2 regions of the Trinickia sp. genome follow, and region 2 is predicted to be linked to the other one. Evidence: predicted binding sites of a transcription regulator. Region 2 holds the regulator's gene; the other holds the start of a gene.
The links. The regulator NrdR, encoded in region 2, represses ribonucleotide reductase genes. The targets are predictions, from matches to a motif close to CACNANATNTNGTG.
Positions count from the first base shown of each region.

Region 1 (8,812 bases), on a different contig from region 2:
ACCGACGCCGAACGCTCGGGCCAGCATGCGAACGATTTCGTGCAAGAACTCAAGATGCTTGCGTTGCAAGCGAAACAGATGCTTGCCGCATCGTTTCTGATCCGCAAGGACGCGCGGACGATTCTGTTGTCGGAAGACTGAAAGCGTTTCGTTCCGCGCGGATTACTGCGAGGCGGGAACCGCGGCGGAGCCTGCGCGTACCGCGGCCGATGCCGGGACATCTTGCGTCGCACGCCGCTCGCGGTCGTACTCGAGTTTGCCCCGTATCGCGTTATAGAAAAGCGTGCCGATCACGATCAGCACGGCGACGACGATCAACACCGCGACGCGCACGGTCGGGTCGAGCTTCTTGCGAGGTTGGTTCACGATCGAATGCCGGAAAAGAATAGGGTTCGCGCAGGCCGGGGCACACCCCCGCCTACGCGGGCCGCATTCTACGCTTTTCAGCAAAAGACGGTGATCCGTATCGCGGCTTTCCCTGCGCTTACGTCCTCGCCCGCTTAGTAGGCCACCGTCGCGAGCTGCCGCGCAAGCCGTGCGTCCTCGATTTCGTCGACGAACGCAATGGCGTAGTCCTCGGCCGAAATCGTGCTGTTGCCGTTCTCGTCCGCAATGAGCTTGTCCGTGCCAACCCGGAACGTGCCCTTGCGCTCGCCCGGCGCGATGATGGCCGCCGGTGCGAAAAAGGTCCAGTCGATATCGGTCGCCGTCCGGTAAAACCCGAGCGCGTCGCGATGCGCGAGTGCATAGGCCTTGTACTGCGGGGGAAATCCGTCCGCATCGACGAGCTGCTTGCCAGGCGCCACTTCGAGCGAGCCCGCGCCGCCCACGGCTACGATCCGCTTGATGCCTGCCGCCCGAGCGATCGCCACCAGCGCCCGCGCGGCATCGACAACCTTGCCTGCATCGTCGTGCGGCGGTGCATACGCGCTTGCGATTACGTCGTGGCCCGCAACCGCGGCCGTCATCGCCTGCACATCGAAAACATCGCCCTGACGCGCCGTGATGTGCGCGGCATCCTGCACACGTTCGGGATGTCGCGCAAACGCGCTGACCTCGTGGCCGCGCCGTGCCGCTTCGGCAGCGATTCGCGAGCCGATCATGCCCGTTGCGCCAAAAAGTGCGATCTTCAGATTCTTTTGCATCGTTGCTCTCCTGATTAGTAACTGCATTGGTTACACATTACCGGAAAAAAACGGCAGGGTGCGATCCCCGCCCGATTCGTGCTTTATCGATGGCCGACTGACGTCGGCTCGACTGCATTACCCCCGCCGCCGTTTTTGTTCTTCCTTTCGGTGCGCCGACAGCACGCCAGCCGTGACATCCGCCAGCGTGCGCGAAGCAAGCGATGCTTCGAGAGCCCGCTCGGCGGCGTCGACGACTTCGACGAGCACCGCTTGAATGTGTCTGCCGACCATGCAGTCGGGATTCGGCGTATCCCGATGCAAGCCGATCAACTTGCCGTCATCGACAGCGCGGTAGACATCGACCAATGCGATGTCCTTCGGCTCGCGAGCGAGCAGCGCACCGCCGCCCGCCCCCAATTGCGCCGTGGTCAGCCCGGCTGCGGCCAGCATGGAAAGCAGGCGCCGGATCAACGCCGGATTCGTGTTCACGCTGCCCGCAATGATCTCCGACGAAAGCGGCACGCCCTCTTGCAGCGACAGCAACGCCAGTACGTGAACGGCGTAAGCGAAACGGCTGCTCGTATTCATTTCCCGCTTTCACTCCCGGTCCGGCGTCCGCGCCCCCAAATAATGTAACCATAATAATTACATTTTCTGTCGCGGGCAAGTACTCGAGGATACGTGCGCTGCTGCCGCCGCTGCGTCGATGAGCCGGAGTACACTTTGCCGTGCTCGTTCCGTCCCAACGTAGGTACCGACAGGAGAAAGCCATGGCAGCGAAGAAGATTCTCTTTTTGACCGGCGATTTTGCAGAGGACTACGAAACGATGGTGCCATTTCAGGCACTGCAAGCCGTCGGGCATACCGTGCACGCCGTATGCCCCGGCAAGAAGGCCGGGGACAAAGTGAAAACGGCGATCCATGACTTCGAAGGCGATCAGACCTATACCGAGAAACCCGGGCATCAGTTCACGCTCAACGCATCGTTCGACGAAATCGATGCGCATGGATACGACGCGCTCGCGATCGCGGGCGGTCGCGCACCCGAGTACTTGCGGCTCGATCGGAAGGTGATATCGCTCGTGCAGCAGTTCGCGAACGATAAAAAGCCGATTGCGGCGATTTGCCACGCGGCGCAACTGCTGGCGGCGGCCGACGTCATTCGGGGCAAGCGCATTTCGGCCTATCCGGCCTGCTCGCCCGAGGTTCGGCTGGCCGGCGGCGAGTACGCCGATATTCCTGTGGATGCGGCCGTCACCGACACGCCGTTCGTCACGGCACCGGCGTGGCCCGCGCATCCCGAATGGTTGAGGCAGTTCCTCGTTTTGCTGGGCACGCGTATCGAGCTGTAAACCCACTCGGCGTTCACAGCGCCCGGCGTTCCACGGGCGACACCGACATTGAGCCCCCGACAACGGGGGCTTTGCTCACACTCCAGCCTCCCCTCCAAAACGACGCGTTCCAGCGCCCGGACGCGGCCCGCTCCAGGCCACTTCATCGCCTGCACACCGGTACCTGCGGCGAAATAACGCGACACCCCGCGCACCCCCGCAAACATCGACGTTCCCGGATGGCGAACGTGCAGACCACCCGCTTACCGACCGACACGAACCTTTACCTAGATCAAAAGGCGACTCTATGATGCCCGTTAACATGTATTTCGAATACATCTTTCAGCCACTGCAAACGGATCGACCCGCAGGCAATGGCATCCCTGCACTTCACCCTCCAGGAGAGAGGATATGCAATCGACACGACGCTTATGGAGATGGTTGGGCCTGGTCTGCCTGCTATCGTTCGCCGCCTTGCTTTGGCTCGGAAAAGAGATCTATCTGGCCGCCCCGCCGATTCCGAGCGCGGTTGTCGATCAGAGCGGTCAAGTGCTGTTCACCGGCGATCAAATCAAGCGCGGCCAGCAAGTATGGCTCGCGGCCGGAGGACAGCAACTCGGCACCGTCTGGGGCCACGGCAGCTACGTGGCGCCCGACTGGTCGGCCGACTGGCTCCATCGCGAAGCGCTGCAGTTGCGCGAGAACTGGGCTAAGCTGCAGTTCGAGCAACCCTATGCCGCGCTGACGGACGATCGGCAGGGAACGCTCGACGCACGCCTGAAGCGCGAAATGCGCGCGAATCGCTACGACGCTTCGACGGGCCGCCTCACGCTGAGCAACGAGCGCGCGAGCGCCGTGCGCGACGTCGCGGCGCACTACGAAGCGTTGTTCGGCGACGACCCGTCGCTCGATGCGCTACGCGATCAATACGCGATGAATGCCGCTTCCGTCAGACGTGCCGACGATCGGGCGGCGCTTGCCTCGTTCTTCTTCTGGTCGGCCTGGTCGGCCACCACCGATCGCCCCGGACAAACGGGAATCACCTACACGAACAATTGGCCACACGAGCCGCTCGTCGACAACAACCCGACCGTTGCCAACGGCATGTGGTCCGTCGCCAGTGTGATCCTGCTGCTCGCGGGCATCGCCGGCATGATCTGGTACCACTCGGCACATAACGAAGGCGAAGCGTCTTTGGCGGCCCCCGCCAAGGATCCGCTCTTCAACGTCAAACCCACGCCGTCGATGAAGGCAACGAAGAAATACTTCTATGTCGTCATCGGCTTGCTGTTGACGCAAGTCGGCATGGGCGCGATCACCGCCCACTATGCGGTGGAAGGCCACAGCTTCTTCGGGCTGCCGCTTGCAAACGTATTGCCATGGGTCGCGAGCCGCACCATCCATACACAGTTCGGCGTGCTTTGGATCGCCACCGCCTGGCTTGCAACGGGCTTATACATCTCTCCGCTGCTCTCAGGGCACGAACCGAAGCTGCAAAAGCTCGGCGTCGACGTGCTGTTTTACGCGCTGCTCGTGATCGTAGTGGGGTCGACCGTCTGCGGCTGGCTCGGCACGCTACAGCATCGCGGCACCGATTACAGCTTCTGGATCGGCAATCAGGGGCTCGCCTACACGAGCATGGGCCGCGTCTGGCAGATCCTGCTGTTCGTCGGCCTGCTGTTCTGGCTCGTGCTGATGGGACGTGCATTGATGCCCGCGCTGAAGAACCGCGAAACGAACGGGCGCGGACTCATCGGCATGGTGTTCCTGTCGGCGGCTTGCATCGGTGCCTTTTATTCGACTTCGCTCGCCTGGGGCCAACACACGCATTACTCGATGATCGAGTACTGGAGATGGTGGCTCGTGCACCTGTGGGTCGAAGGCTTCTTCGAAGTGTTCGCAACCGCCGTCATCGCGCTGATCTTCTCCAGACTGGGCCTCATCCGCATCGAAACGGCCAACCGCGCCATCGTGCTCGAGACGATCGTATTCCTGTTCGGCGGCATTCTGGGCACCTTGCACCACCTGTACTTCACCGGCGCATCGACGGCCGTCATCGCGGTGGGCTCGGTGTTCTCGGCCTTCGAAGTCGTACCGCTCGCGCTCATCGGCCTCGAAGGGTGGCAAACCTATCGCAAGACGCAGGCCGCACCGTGGGTCCAAACGTACAAGTGGGCGATCCTGTGCTTCGTCGCCGTGGGCGTATGGAACACCGTAGGCGCCGGGCTGCTCGGATTCTCGATCAACCCGCCGATTTCGCTCTACTACGTACAGGGGCTCAACATGACGCCCGCGCACGGCCATGCTGCCCTGTTCGGCGTCTATGGGATGCTGGGTATCGGGCTCATGCTGTTCTGCCTGCGCGGCCTGTCGCCCCGCGAAGCGTGGGACGACACGCTGCTCAAGCCGGCATTCTGGATGCTCAACATCGGCCTGTTCATGATGGTGTTCCTCTCCATCCTGCCCTCGGGCATCTACGAGGCGTGGGCCAGCGTCAGCAAGGGGCTCTGGTATGCGCGCTCACCCGAGATCGTGCACGCACCGATCATGCAGGCGCTCGTGTGGATCCGCGTCCCGGGCGACATCGTCTTCGCTGCCGGCGTGCTCTATTTGGGCTGGTTCGCGCTGCGTCTGCTGCGCCGCGTGCGGCCCGCACATCCGGCCGAGGCAGCCGTCGAACGCGCGGCCCATCGCGTCTGAGACGACGCGGGCACGCGCCCCACGCCCTGACGGCCGGATGCTCGCGTCCGGCCGCCCAACCGTCCCACGCTCAATAAAGCCCCGCGGAGAACGACTATGGAGCCCTTACCGATCCCTACCAGCGCCCCGTCGGCGCGCGAGCAGATTCGCGAGGCGCTGCAGCACGTGATCGATCCGGAGATCGGCGTGAACATCGTCGATCTCGGGCTCGTTTACGACATCGAGCAGCGTACCGAAGGCTGGCGCATCGCGATCACCATGACTTCGCCCGCCTGCCCGATGGGGCAGTCGATTCTCGACGACGTGCACGCGGTCATCGATGCCGCGTTGCAGGTGGGCACGATCGTCGACATCGATCTCGTCTGGGAGCCGCCGTGGCAGCCCGAGATGATGAGCGACGCCGCTCGCGATACGCTAGGTTGGAGCGACGATTGAAGCATATGTCGCCTGCCCGTACAGCCGAAACCGGCGCCCGCGCATCGTGGAGGCGCGCCGCGCAAACGGGCGTGCGGCTCGCGTTCGCAGGCTCCATCGCTGTCGCGTTCGTATGCGGCATTGCAGCCGGTCTCGCTCGCTTCGGCATCGCCCTGCCTCCCCACGCGCTGTCGAGCGCTGCTTGGCACGGTGTGCTCGTCCTGCCCGTCTTCTTCGGCGCAGTCGTCAGTCTCGAGCGCGCGGTCGCGCTCCGGGCAGGCCAGCACCTCTGTGCCCCCGCGTGCGCAGCCGCCGCGGGCCTCGTGCTGCTGGCCGGCGCGCCGCCCGCCTGGGCCCAGGCTCTTCTGGTCATCGCGGCGACGGCCGCGCTTGCGAGCATGGCCGGGTTGCTTCGCCGGCAGCCGGCATTGCATCTTTTCGTGCTCGCGCTCGGCGTGTCGAGTTGGTGGGCAGGCAACGTTATGTGGCTCGCGACTCAGGCACCGCTGCAGGCCGTGCCGAATTGGCTGGCGTTTCTCGTCTTGACGATCGCGGCCGAAAGACTCGAGCTCACGCGCATGCGGCGAACCCCACCGCGCGCGCGGGTGACGTTCGTCGCCATCGCCGTCGTCATCTTCCTCTCAGCCGGTGCCTCGCCGTATGCGCCGGAGCCCGCGTTGCGCGCATTCTCCGCAGCGCTGGTCGCACTGGCACTATGGCTGACCCGCCATGACGTCGCGCGCGTTACCGTGCGTCAGCGCGGACTCACGCGTTTTATTGCCGTCTGTCTGTTGTCGGGCTATGGCTGGCTCGCATTGAGCGGGGTGCTCGGCTTGTTCGGTTCATGGGACGCCGGGCATCCGTGGCACGACGCGGCGCTGCATGCGCTCACGCTCGGCTTCGTCATGTCGATGGCGCTCGGGCACGCACCGATCGTCCTGCCGGCGCTCACACGGCTGCGCGTGCGTTATCGCCCTCTCTTCTATCTGCCGCTCGCTGCGTTGCATGCGGCGCTCGCCCTGCGCATCGGCGGCGCGCTCGCGCAGGCATTTGTGCTACACCGCGCCGGCGCAATCGGCAACGCCGCGGCGCTGGCACTGTTCATCGTCGTCATGTTCTCGTCGATGTCACTTCCACTCAGGAGTCCGCAATGACCAATGCCAATCCCAATACGACCTATGCCTTCGATGTGCGCGGCATTGCGAAGCGCTTGCGCCACGCCGCCATTTTCGGGGCGCTCGAAACGCTCGACCATGGGGAGACCATGCGCTTCATCAACGACCATGATCCTCTGCCGCTGCTGAATCAAATGCAACAGCGGTACGGCGATCAGGTCCACATCGAATACGTGGAGCGCACACCGGAGCGTGTCGTGATCGACTTCGGCATCAGGCTCGCGCCGAACGAAAGCGCGGCGCCCGCGCAAGCGTCGGCTGCCGGATGCGCAGGCGGTGGAACCGGCGCGTGCGGTTGCAGCGGCTAATGGCGAAGGGCAATCGGCCGCGCGCCATGCTCGCGGCCGGCTCATAACTTAACGCAGGTCAAGTAGACGCAAGAATGTAGGCGAGCGGCGTTGACCACGCTATATGTAGTGCATACGATGAGCAACATCACAATATATTGTGCTCATCGAGGCTCACATGGACCACGGACCGATACCCGCTCACCTTCTTCAAGCCGGCCGCCACGCACACGCCGCGCAGGCGCAACGGCATGCCAAACCGCAAGTCGACGTGGCCTCCGCCATCGAGGAGTATCTCGAACGCCGCGATTGGCGCGTCAATGCCAACGCAAATCAAGGCTATTCGCTCGGCGGCCTGATCCTCAACATCTCGGGCAAGCTCGTCGCGAACTACTGGCTGAGCCACGTCTATCCGCCCGCCGTCGGCCAGGCCCATCGCGACGCCGACTTGCACATCCATGACCTCGACATGCTTTCGGGCTATTGCGCGGGTTGGTCGCTGCGCACGCTGCTCACCGAGGGGCTCAACGGGGTGCCCGGCAAGGTGGAAGCGGCACCGCCCAAACACATGTCGAGCGCAGTCGGGCAAATCGTCAACTTTCTGGGCACGCAGCAAAACGAATGGGCCGGCGCCCAAGCGTTCAGCTCGTTCGACACCTACATGGCGCCGTTCGTGCGCAAGGATCGGTTGAGCTACGAGGAAGTGCGCCAATACGTTCAGGAACTCATCTACAACCTGAACGTGCCGTCGCGCTGGGGCACGCAAACGCCGTTCACGAATCTCACGTTCGATTGGGTGTGCCCCGAAGATCTACGCGAGCAAGTGCCGGTCGTCGGCGGGAAGGAAATGGACTTCCGCTACGGCGATCTGCAGGCCGAGATGGACATGATCAATCGTGCCTACATCGAAGTGATGCAAGCGGGCGACGCGAAAGGACGCGTCTTCACGTTTCCGATTCCGACTTACAACATCACGGCCGACTTCGATTGGGACAGTCCGAACGCCACGCGATTGTTCGAGATGACCGCGCGCTACGGCCTGCCGTATTTTCAGAACTTCATCAACTCGGAATTGAAACCGAACATGATCCGGTCGATGTGTTGCCGGCTGCAGCTCGATCTGCGCGAGTTGCTCAAGCGCGGCAACGGCCTGTTCGGCTCGGCCGAGCAGACCGGATCGATCGGCGTCGTGACATTGAACTGCGCGCGGCTCGGCCATCTTTATGCCTGCAACGAAGGTGCGCTCATGGCTCGCGTCGACGCGTTGCTCGAACTCGGCAAGGAGAGTTTGGAAATCAAACGACGCGTGATTCAGCAACTGATGGATAACGGCCTCTTTCCGTACACGAAGCGTTACCTCGGCACGCTGCGCAATCACTTCTCCACGCTCGGGGTCAACGGCATCAACGAGATGATCCGCAACTTCTCGGCCGACGCGCACGATCTGACGACCGACTGGGGACATACCTTCGCTGTCCGCCTGCTCGATCGGGTCCGCGCGAAGATGCTCGCGTTCCAGGAAGAGACCGGGCATATGTACAACCTCGAGGCCACGCCGGCCGAGGGTACGACATACCGCTTCGCCAGGGAAGACCGCAAACGCTATCCCGGCATCCTGCAAGCAGGCACCGCCGACATGCCGTACTACACGAACTCGTCGCAGTTGCCGGTCGGCTTTACCGAAGATCCGTTCGAGGCGCTCGAGCATCAGGACGACTTGCAGCGCAAATACACGGGCGGCACGGTCCTGCATCTTTATATGACGGAGCCGCTGTCGT
Region 1 is NZ_JBMRBK010000041.1:92,527-101,338, reverse strand. Features, by position in the region: gene ACO1XS_RS11630 (FUSC family protein) at 1-141, shown strand, start outside; gene ACO1XS_RS11625 (hypothetical protein) at 163-366, opposite strand; gene ACO1XS_RS11620 (NAD(P)-dependent oxidoreductase) at 501-1,145, opposite strand; gene ACO1XS_RS11615 (Rrf2 family transcriptional regulator) at 1,263-1,715, opposite strand; gene ACO1XS_RS11610 (DJ-1/PfpI family protein) at 1,898-2,479, shown strand; gene ACO1XS_RS11605 (nitric-oxide reductase large subunit) at 2,870-5,158, shown strand; gene ACO1XS_RS11600 (metal-sulfur cluster assembly factor) at 5,255-5,593, shown strand; gene ACO1XS_RS11595 (hypothetical protein) at 5,599-6,726, shown strand; partial or broken gene ACO1XS_RS11590 (DUF2249 domain-containing protein) at 6,723-6,965, shown strand; gene ACO1XS_RS11585 (ribonucleoside triphosphate reductase) at 7,213-8,812, shown strand, end outside.
Region 1: ACO1XS_RS11585 (ribonucleoside triphosphate reductase) is a predicted target of NrdR. The motif match lies at 7,184-7,197, and genes of this name have one in related genera.

Region 2 (8,812 bases):
CATAGGAAAGCCGCGTCGCAAAGACGCCGCGCGTGCCGAGCAGCTTCTGATAGATGTAATCGGCGATCTTGTGCGCAGTCATGCGCAGACCGCTTTCCGGGGTGGTCAGCGACAGGCCGCCGAGGTTTTGCTGCTTGGCCGTGTCGTACAGCTTGAAACGCACTTCATACGTGCCGTTCGCGGCGCGCGTCACGCTGCCCGCGACGAACGCATCGGCGCCTTTTGCCTTCCAACCGCCAAGATCGACCGAATCGGTCTCGGAGACGGGGGCGCTGCCCGCATCGATATTCGTGAACTTGCCGCTGCGTTTCAGATCCTCGCGCACGATCGCGCTGATCTGCTGCGGTGCGCTGGTTTCATTCGCGAAATTCGCCGTTGCGATCGGAAGTTGCGCCGAACCGGTGCCCGTCACGACGACGGTCAGCTCCGCGTTCGCGGCACCACATGCAGCGATCAGGCACGACGCCACCCATGTCTTCAAGCCTAGCTTCGTCATCAAACTCATGCGAGAAATCCCAAAAAACAAGTTGTCACAACTGCAAAGAGACCGTCGAGTGCATCTTTCGTTCCCGCTTCCGGTCCATCGCACCGACTTTGCCACCCCGCGGCGTTCGTTATTGCGGTGGCCTTACCTTGATGGAAAAGCTCGCCGGCGCCTGCCCATTGGTATCGAGCGGCATTGGATCGGACTCCCGTACCGCACGCAGTGCGGCGTCGTCGAATGCCGGGTTGCCGCTGCTGTGCTGGATCGTTGCCGACAGCAGGGTGCCCGTCGGCGCGCAACGCACGGCGATCAGGGTTTCGAGCGAGTTGTCCGGCGGCCAATGAACGTTCGGCGCCACGCGCCTGCGCACTTTGTCCGCGTATCCGGGCGAGGCGGCTGTGCCGCCCGAGCCCGTTCCGGTGCCGCCCTTGGCGAGCCCGTTGCCGCTCGAGCTTTCACCGGCGAGGCCTTGCAACTGCGCGAGCCGCGCGCGGCGCTCCTGGTCGAGCTGCTGTTTTTGTTTCGCCTGCTGCTGCGCCAGGGCCTTGGCCTTCGCCGCTTTCTCGGCCTCCGCCTTCTTTTGCGCGTCGAGCTGCTGCTGCTTGAGTTCCTCTTCCTTCTGTTGCTTTTGTTGCTCCTGCTTTTGCTGCTCGGCCAATTGCTGCTGGCGAAGCTTCTCTGCCTGCTGCTTTTTGAGTTTGTCGGCCGCGGCCTTTTGCGCGGCCAGCTCGGCCTGCTGCTGGAGCTCGCGCTGCCGTTTCGCCTGTGCCTCTTGCTCGGCGAGTTGCCGCTGACGTTCCTGCTGCTCGAGCAACGCCGCTCGCGCGGCGGCTTCCTGCTGCTGGCGTTTTTTCTGCTGCAGCGCGATGTCGGCCTGCTCGTCCGGGACCGGCGGAGCAGGCGGCGCTACACGCACGGGCGGGGCCGGCGGGGGCGGCGTCTGCTGCTGCGGAATATCGGTCCACAACTCGGCTTCAGCCCCCGCAGGCGTGCTGTTTTGCCAATGAATGCCGTGATAGAGGAACAACCCGAGCAACACGTGCATCAAGAGCGCGAGCGTGAACGCGCGCGTCGTCCCGCGTTCGCGGGGCGGTTGCGGGGGGAAAGAATCCGACTTGCCGGGTTTCATTGCGATTTAACGAGCAGCCCAACGCGCTTGACGCCGCGCGCCTTCAAATCCGACATGACCTGCATCACGGCTTCGTACTTGACCGTCTTGTCAGCGGCAATGACCACCGGCTGATCGGGGTGCGAGGTTTCGCGCTCGGTCACGAAGCCGGTCAGCTCCGCACGGGTCATCTGTTCCTGTTGCGTCGCGCCCGCGTCGTCCTTGTAACGAACGCTCATCTTGCCGTCCGCGCCGATATTCACCACGACGGGCGGTGTTTGTTGTTGCGGTGCGGCACCGCCCACCGTGGGCAGATTGACGATCGACGGTGCGACGAGCGGCGCCGTGACCATGAAGATCACGAGCAGCACGAGCATCACGTCGATGTAAGGGACGACGTTGATGTCAGACATCGCGCGGCGGGAGCGGCTGCCGCGCATGGACGAACGATTGGTCGAGCCGGCCATCGCGTGCTCCTTAATGCGCCTGGCGCTGCAAGATATTCGAGAATTCTTCGATGAACGTTTCGAAGCGGATCGCGAGGCGATCGATGTCGTGCGCGTAACGGTTGTATGCCACCACGGCCGGGATAGCGGCGAAAAGGCCGATCGCCGTCGCCGTCAGCGCCTCGGCGATCCCCGGCGCGACGTTTGCGAGCGTTGCCTGTTGCACGTTCGCGAGACCGCGGAAGGCGTTCATGATCCCCCATACGGTACCGAACAAGCCGATATATGGGCTCACCGAGCCGACCGATGCCAAGAACGCGAGATTGGCTTCGAGTGCGTCCATTTCACGCTGAAACGCTGCGCGCATGGCACGCCTCGCGCCATCCAGGATTGCGCCGGGATCGTTCAGGCGCTTTTCCTTGCCTTTCAAGAATTCACGCATGCCCGATTCGAAAATTCTCTCGAGCGCGCCGATCGTATGGCGGTTGTTTGCCGCGCTCTGATAGAGCGCTTGCAGATCGCCGCCCGACCAGAAGTCGCGTTCGAACTGTTCAGTTTGCGCGCGGGCGCGCCGAATGGCAAACCACTTGCGGAAGATAAACGTCCAGGACATCAGGGACAGCAGCAGCAAGAGCCCCATGACGGCCTGCGCGAGGACGCTCGCGTTGAGGACAAGAGAAATAATCGACAGATCTTGTGCGTTGTTCATAGATATTTTGCTTTTGCATCCGAAGGGCGGCCGTCACGGGCGGTAAGCCGCCGAAGCGGTCCCAGTCGGCAACCTGAAAGCTCGGCGGCACGCGCAGCCGGGCTCCAATGGGTAACGATGCGGACAATACAAGGCCACTGACGAACTCTCAACGGTGTTCATGCATCGGCCGTTGACATTCCGGCGTGCACGACGCCGGGGCCTCGCCGCAGCGCTGCGAGCACGTCGGGTGGAATGGGCGCGGGTTTGAACGTGGCGCGCTCGACGCAGGCGACGCGAATCTCGCCGGTGGCAAGCAGGCGATCGTCGCACCACGCGTGTTGCACGAAATCGACACTCGCGCGACCAAGCCGCTCGATGTGGCTCTCGATCGTCAGCAGATCGTCCAGACGCGCGGGCGCTCGATAGTCGAGCGCCGTGCCGCGTACGACGAAGACGATCCCGATCTCCCGGTCGAGGCGGCCTTGTTCGATGCCGCACGCGCGGAGCCATTCGGTTCTCGCGCGCTCGAAGAACTTAAGGTAGTTCGCGTAAAAGACGATGCCGCCCGCATCCGTATCTTCGTAATACACGCGCAGCGGCCATAAAAAGCCGCGGCCCGTTGCTGGGCGACTGCTAGGCATATTCATGGGCGCATTTTACCGGAACCCGTACGACCATCTCGAAATTACATGTCGAGCGCGGGACGCAGGGCACCGGATACGGTCGTCCGGCCATGCCTACGCGCTCGGAGCGCGGGCGTTGCCGAGCGGTTTCAGCCACGATGGATCGACAAGCCCGCGAACGATTGCGCCACCGGCATCAGCTCGATCGTATTGACGTTCATGTGGGCGGGCAGCGTGGCGATCCAGTAGATCGAATCGGCGATGTCTTGCGGCGAAAGCGGCGTTACACCGCGGTAGAGGCCGGCTGCCTTGGTGTCGTCTCCCTTGAAACGCACGTTCGAAAACTCCGTGCCGCCGCAGAGCCCCGGCTCCACGCAGGTGACGCGTACGGCCGTACCCGAGAGGTCGGCGCGCAGATTCAGGCTGAACTGGTGCACGAAAGCCTTCGTTGCCCCGTAGACGTTGCCGCCCGAATACGGGTAGCTGCCCGCCGTCGAGCCGAGGTTGAATATATGGCCGCGATTGCGCTCGACCATTCCTGGCAGCAGAGCATGCGTGACGGCGGCGAGGCCGGTGCAGTTCGTCTCGATCATCCGGGACCAATCGTCGAGATCGGCCCGCTGTGCGGGTTCCAGTCCAAGGGCGAGCCCCGCATTGTTGACGAGCACGTCCACGGACGCGAACGCCTCGGGCAGCCGCCCCGGCAACGCTTGTACGGCGGCGCGGTCGCACACGTCGAGCTCGAGCGGCAAAAGTGCCGGTCCAAGCTCCTCGGCGAGCGCCTCCAGGCGATCGAGGCGGCGAGCGGTGGCGATCACGCGGTGGCCGCCATTGACGAAACTGCGAGCGATGGCGGCGCCGAAGCCGGCGGATGCGCCCGTGACTAAAACGATCATTGCTGCTCCTGGCTGGTCGAACCCGGCAGGCCTCATGGCCTTGCCGGCATAAGCAAGAACTACCGAAGGCGAAAAACGGAACGGGCCGATGATACCCGCCGTATCCCGGTCGCGGTATGAAGGCTTCCAATTCTTTCGAAATGCTTTCGGTGGAGTGGCGGGCGCGCGCCGAGGGCTCCGGGTACCTTTCGCGGGCGGGTTGGCGCGGTAAGCGGTACGCGCAAGCCCGCCGCGATGCGGCCGTGCTGGCACTGTGGCCGGCCAATTGCCTATTGGTTGCGCTGCCAGTACACTAACGCGCTCAACCCTTGCGTAACTGGCGATAGCACCCTCCGGGGTCAAGGTGGAGCGACCCACCGTGAAGCGCAAGGTGCCGTTTTGCCGTTCGCCTGGGCAGCCGAAAACCGCGCGCGTTCGCTTGCGCAGCGGCGGTTGCCCCGCGGGTGCAACGGAGCTTCGATCATTCGAATTTTCCGCCACGCCAGTGCCGGCCCCTCCGCCATCCAGTGCAAGCGTACGTTCGTATGCATTCCGCGCATTTCGGCCAACCTGTAAACCTTCAACGGAATCCGTATGTTTGACAGAGCCCAAAGCACCATTGCCGCCATCGATCCCGAGATCTGGCAAGCGATCGAACAGGAAAACCGCCGTCAGGAAGAACACATCGAACTGATCGCATCGGAAAACTACACGAGCCCGGCCGTGATGGCCGCCCAGGGCTCGCAGCTCACCAACAAATACGCCGAAGGCTATCCGGGCAAGCGCTATTACGGTGGCTGCGAATACGTCGACATCGTCGAGCGGCTGGCCATCGAGCGCGTGAAGGCGATCTTCGGCGCCGAGGCCGCGAACGTGCAGCCGAACTCCGGCTCGCAGGCGAATCAGGGTGTCTTTTTCGCGATGCTCAAGCCGGGCGATACGATCATGGGCATGAGCCTCGCCGAAGGCGGTCACCTGACGCATGGCTCGCCGGTCAACATGTCCGGCAAATGGTTCAATGTGGTCAGCTACGGCTTGAACGAGGCGGAAGACATCGACTACGACGCCGCGGCCAAGCTTGCCGAGGAGCACAAGCCGAAGCTGATCGTTGCGGGCGCATCGGCGTTCGCGCTGAAGATCGACTTCGAGCGCCTCGCGAAGATCGCGAAATCGGTCGGCGCGTATTTGATGGTGGATATGGCGCACTATGCGGGGCTCATCGCCGCCGGTGTGTATCCCAATCCGGTTCCCCATGCCGATTTCGTCACGACGACGACCCACAAGAGCCTGCGCGGCCCGCGCGGCGGCGTGATCCTGATGAAGGCCGAATACGAGAAGCAGATCAATTCGGCCATCTTCCCCGGCATTCAGGGCGGCCCGCTCATGCATGTGATCGCCGCGAAGGCTGTCGCATTCAAGGAGGCGCTCTCGCCTGAGTTCAAGGCCTACCAGCAGCGCGTGGTCGATAATGCGCGCGTGCTGGCCGAGACGCTCGTCAAGCGCGGCTTGCGCATCGTGTCGGGCCGTACGGAAAGCCACGTGATGCTGGTCGACCTGCGCGCGAAGAACATCACCGGCAAGGCGGCCGAAGCCGCGCTGGGCGCGGCGCATATCACCGTCAACAAGAACGCGATTCCGAACGATCCGGAAAAGCCGTTCGTCACGAGCGGGATCCGCCTCGGTTCGCCCGCCATGACGACGCGTGGCTTCGGTGCGCAAGAAGCGGAGCAAGTGGGGAATCTGATTGCCGACGTGCTCGAGAACCCGGAAGACGCGGGGACGATCGAGCGCGTGCGCGCGCAGGTTGCCGAACTCACCAAGCGCTTCCCGGTTTATCGCTGAGCCACCATGCGCTGCCCCTTTTGCCGGCACGAGGATACCCAGGTCGTCGATTCGCGCGTATCCGAGGACGGCGCCGCGATTCGGCGCCCCCGCCGGTGTCCGGCCTGCGACAAGCGTTTCACGACGTACGAGCGAGTCGAGCTCATGTTGCCGGCGGTGGTGAAAAAGAATGGCAGCCGCACCGAATTCGATCGCCGCAAGATCGTCGCGAGCATGCAACTGGCGCTTAGAAAGCGCCCCGTTGCGGCGGACGCGATCGACGCGGCGGTTGCCCGCATCGAGTATCAATTGCTGGGCAGCGGCGAACGCGAAGTGCGCAGCGAGCGCCTTGGCGAGCTCGTGATGAACGAGCTGCGTCAGCTCGATACCATCGCTTACGTTCGCTTTGCATCGGTCTACCGGCGCTTCGAGGATGTATCCGAATTCGAGGACGTCATCGAAGAGTTTCGTCGCGCCGCTCCCGCCAAACCGTCGCGCAAGCGTTGATCGGTCTCGTCGTTTCATCGTTTTCCTTCCCTTGCATATTGACGTGACGCGCCATTGTCGGCGCGTCGATACCTGCTCGCCACTCGGCCGAACGGACGATGGTGCTGTACGTGCACGTCCGCTAGATTGATCGAATCGAACAACGGACAACGGAGCTGGGAATGCGGTTCGGTGCAAGCGGGGCAGGCATTGAGCGCCGACGTGCGCGGCACGCGCGCGGATTCACATTCGTCGAAACGCTGATCGTCTGCGCCGTGATGCTGTTGCTCGCGACGCTGGCGATACCGTCGTTTGCCACCTGGCAGCAACGCCAGCGCGTCGAAGCGAGCATGCGCATATTGCTGGCGAGCATGTCGTACGCGCGCAGCGAAGCGGTTCGTATCGGTTTGCCGGTCGTGATTTGCCGCACTGATGGTTATGGACGATGCGTCCATAACGGCGGATATGACTTCGGCCGGGACCGTGTTCCCGTCGATTGGGCGACGGGTTGGGTCGTCGCGCTTGAAACCGGTTACGGACAGCGGGTATTGCGCACGCATGTTCCGGCGCCCGGCGTGCGGATCCGCGGCGCCGCGCATGCGATCCGGTTTCGCCCGCCAGCCGGGCAGGTGATCGGCGGGTTTCGCAGCTTCGAGATCGCGCCGACAGGCGCTCGTCATGGTGCGTCTGCGCAAGCCGCGAGGCGCTGCGTTTCGATCGCTGCCGGCGGCAGGGCGAGGGTGAGCGCCGAGTGCGGGCGGCACGCATGAATGCCTCGCCGCGAATCCCGGGCCGGCAAACTGGAGGCTCGCTGCTTGAAGTTGCGATCGCACTGGGCATCGCCGCGTTGTCTCTTGTTGGCACGATCTCGAGCCAGCTCGTGGCCGTGCGTACCGAAAAGAGTTCTGCGCAGCGCGAGGTGGCATCGCTGATTGCGGCTTCTGCCGCCGATGCGCTGCGCGAACGATCCGCGGCGGCGGGTGGGATGGAGTACTGGCGTGCCCAGGCCATGCAGGCATTGCCGCGTGGCGACATCGTCGTACGCGATGCAGGTGGCGGTGCCGCATTCGTCGCGGTGCGCTGGGCGAGTTCGCAAGCGGGTGGGCACGCGCTTGGGCGAGCGCGCCCGACACGTTTCGATGGATGTCCGCCCGAGTTCGCCGCCCCCGAGCTTTCTTGCAGCGTAGCGCCTCTGTTTCTGGGGGCGACGCCATGAGGCCGGGCGCTTCGCGCGGGGCGAAATCGATGAGGCGCGGCTCAGTGGGAGGGCGCAGCCGCGGGCATACGCTCATCGAGTTGATGGTTGCAACGGCATTGGGGCTCTTCGTCGTGGCGATGATCGCATCGCTCTACCATACGGTGCGTCAGTTTTATGCCGCGTCTGCCGATACGGCGCTGATGCGCGAGGCCGGTATGACATCCCTGTTGCTGATGAGCGAGCAGATCCAGATGGCGGGGTTTGTGCCGCCAGGGTTGCCGGCGCTGTCGGGAGATATCGCGCCGGGACTATTCGGCTGTACGTCGGGACATCCGGTCGAAACGGCGGGCGGGCTTCGTTGCGAGCGCGATGCGAGCGGCTCCGACGGCATCGTTATCCGCTATGTCGACGATGCCGTGGCGACGTGGCCCACCGAGGCGGGGCAAACGACGGATTGCCTGGGGCAGGGTATCGGGCGAGCCGGAGAGCCGGTCGTCGTCTCCAATCGCTTTTTCGTGGGGACATCGCGGGATGGCGGCACCCCCGAGCTTTATTGCGAAGGCAACGGCGGTCTTGCCCGGCAACCGGCTGTTGCGGGTGTCGAACGGCTGGCTTTCAGGTATTGGATACGCGGGGCCGCCCGAGCCGTTCGTGCCGACGCCGTCGCGCCAAACGATTGGCAGCATGTCACTGCCGTGGATATCTGTGTGCGTGTCCGCGGGAGGCGGACGGCCGCACGCGGTCAGCCTGTCGATTGCGACCCGATGGCGACGCGCTATTTCGACGGCCTCGCTCGGCAGGTATTCCGGCGCCGCGTTGCGATACGGAATCATGAGCAGGCGGGCCGATGAGCAATGCGTCGGCATACGGTCTGGTGCCACGGACCCATCGAGCCTGCCGTCTTGCCGGGCACGCATCCGGGGCGGCGTTGCCGGTTGCGCTCATGCTGACGTCGATGGTATCGGCGGCGGCCATCGCCTCGTTCGACGCGACCATCATGGGTGTGCGGCGCGCATCGAACTTCGAGGATGCGCTGCATAGCATGCAGGCGGCCAATGTCGCGCTCGAGCTTTGCCTCCG
Region 2 is NZ_JBMRBK010000020.1:73,901-82,712, reverse strand. Features, by position in the region: gene tolB (Tol-Pal system beta propeller repeat protein TolB) at 1-505, opposite strand, end outside; gene tolA (cell envelope integrity protein TolA) at 615-1,613, opposite strand; gene tolR (protein TolR) at 1,610-2,059, opposite strand; gene tolQ (protein TolQ) at 2,070-2,747, opposite strand; gene ybgC (tol-pal system-associated acyl-CoA thioesterase) at 2,906-3,376, opposite strand; gene ACO1XS_RS03785 (SDR family NAD(P)-dependent oxidoreductase) at 3,502-4,248, opposite strand; ZMP/ZTP riboswitch at 4,551-4,650, shown strand; gene glyA (serine hydroxymethyltransferase) at 4,822-6,069, shown strand; gene nrdR (transcriptional regulator NrdR) at 6,076-6,555, shown strand; gene ACO1XS_RS03770 (GspH/FimT family pseudopilin) at 6,717-7,304, shown strand; gene ACO1XS_RS03765 (type IV pilus modification PilV family protein) at 7,301-7,750, shown strand; gene ACO1XS_RS03760 (PilW family protein) at 7,780-8,583, shown strand; gene ACO1XS_RS03755 (pilus assembly PilX family protein) at 8,580-8,812, shown strand, end outside.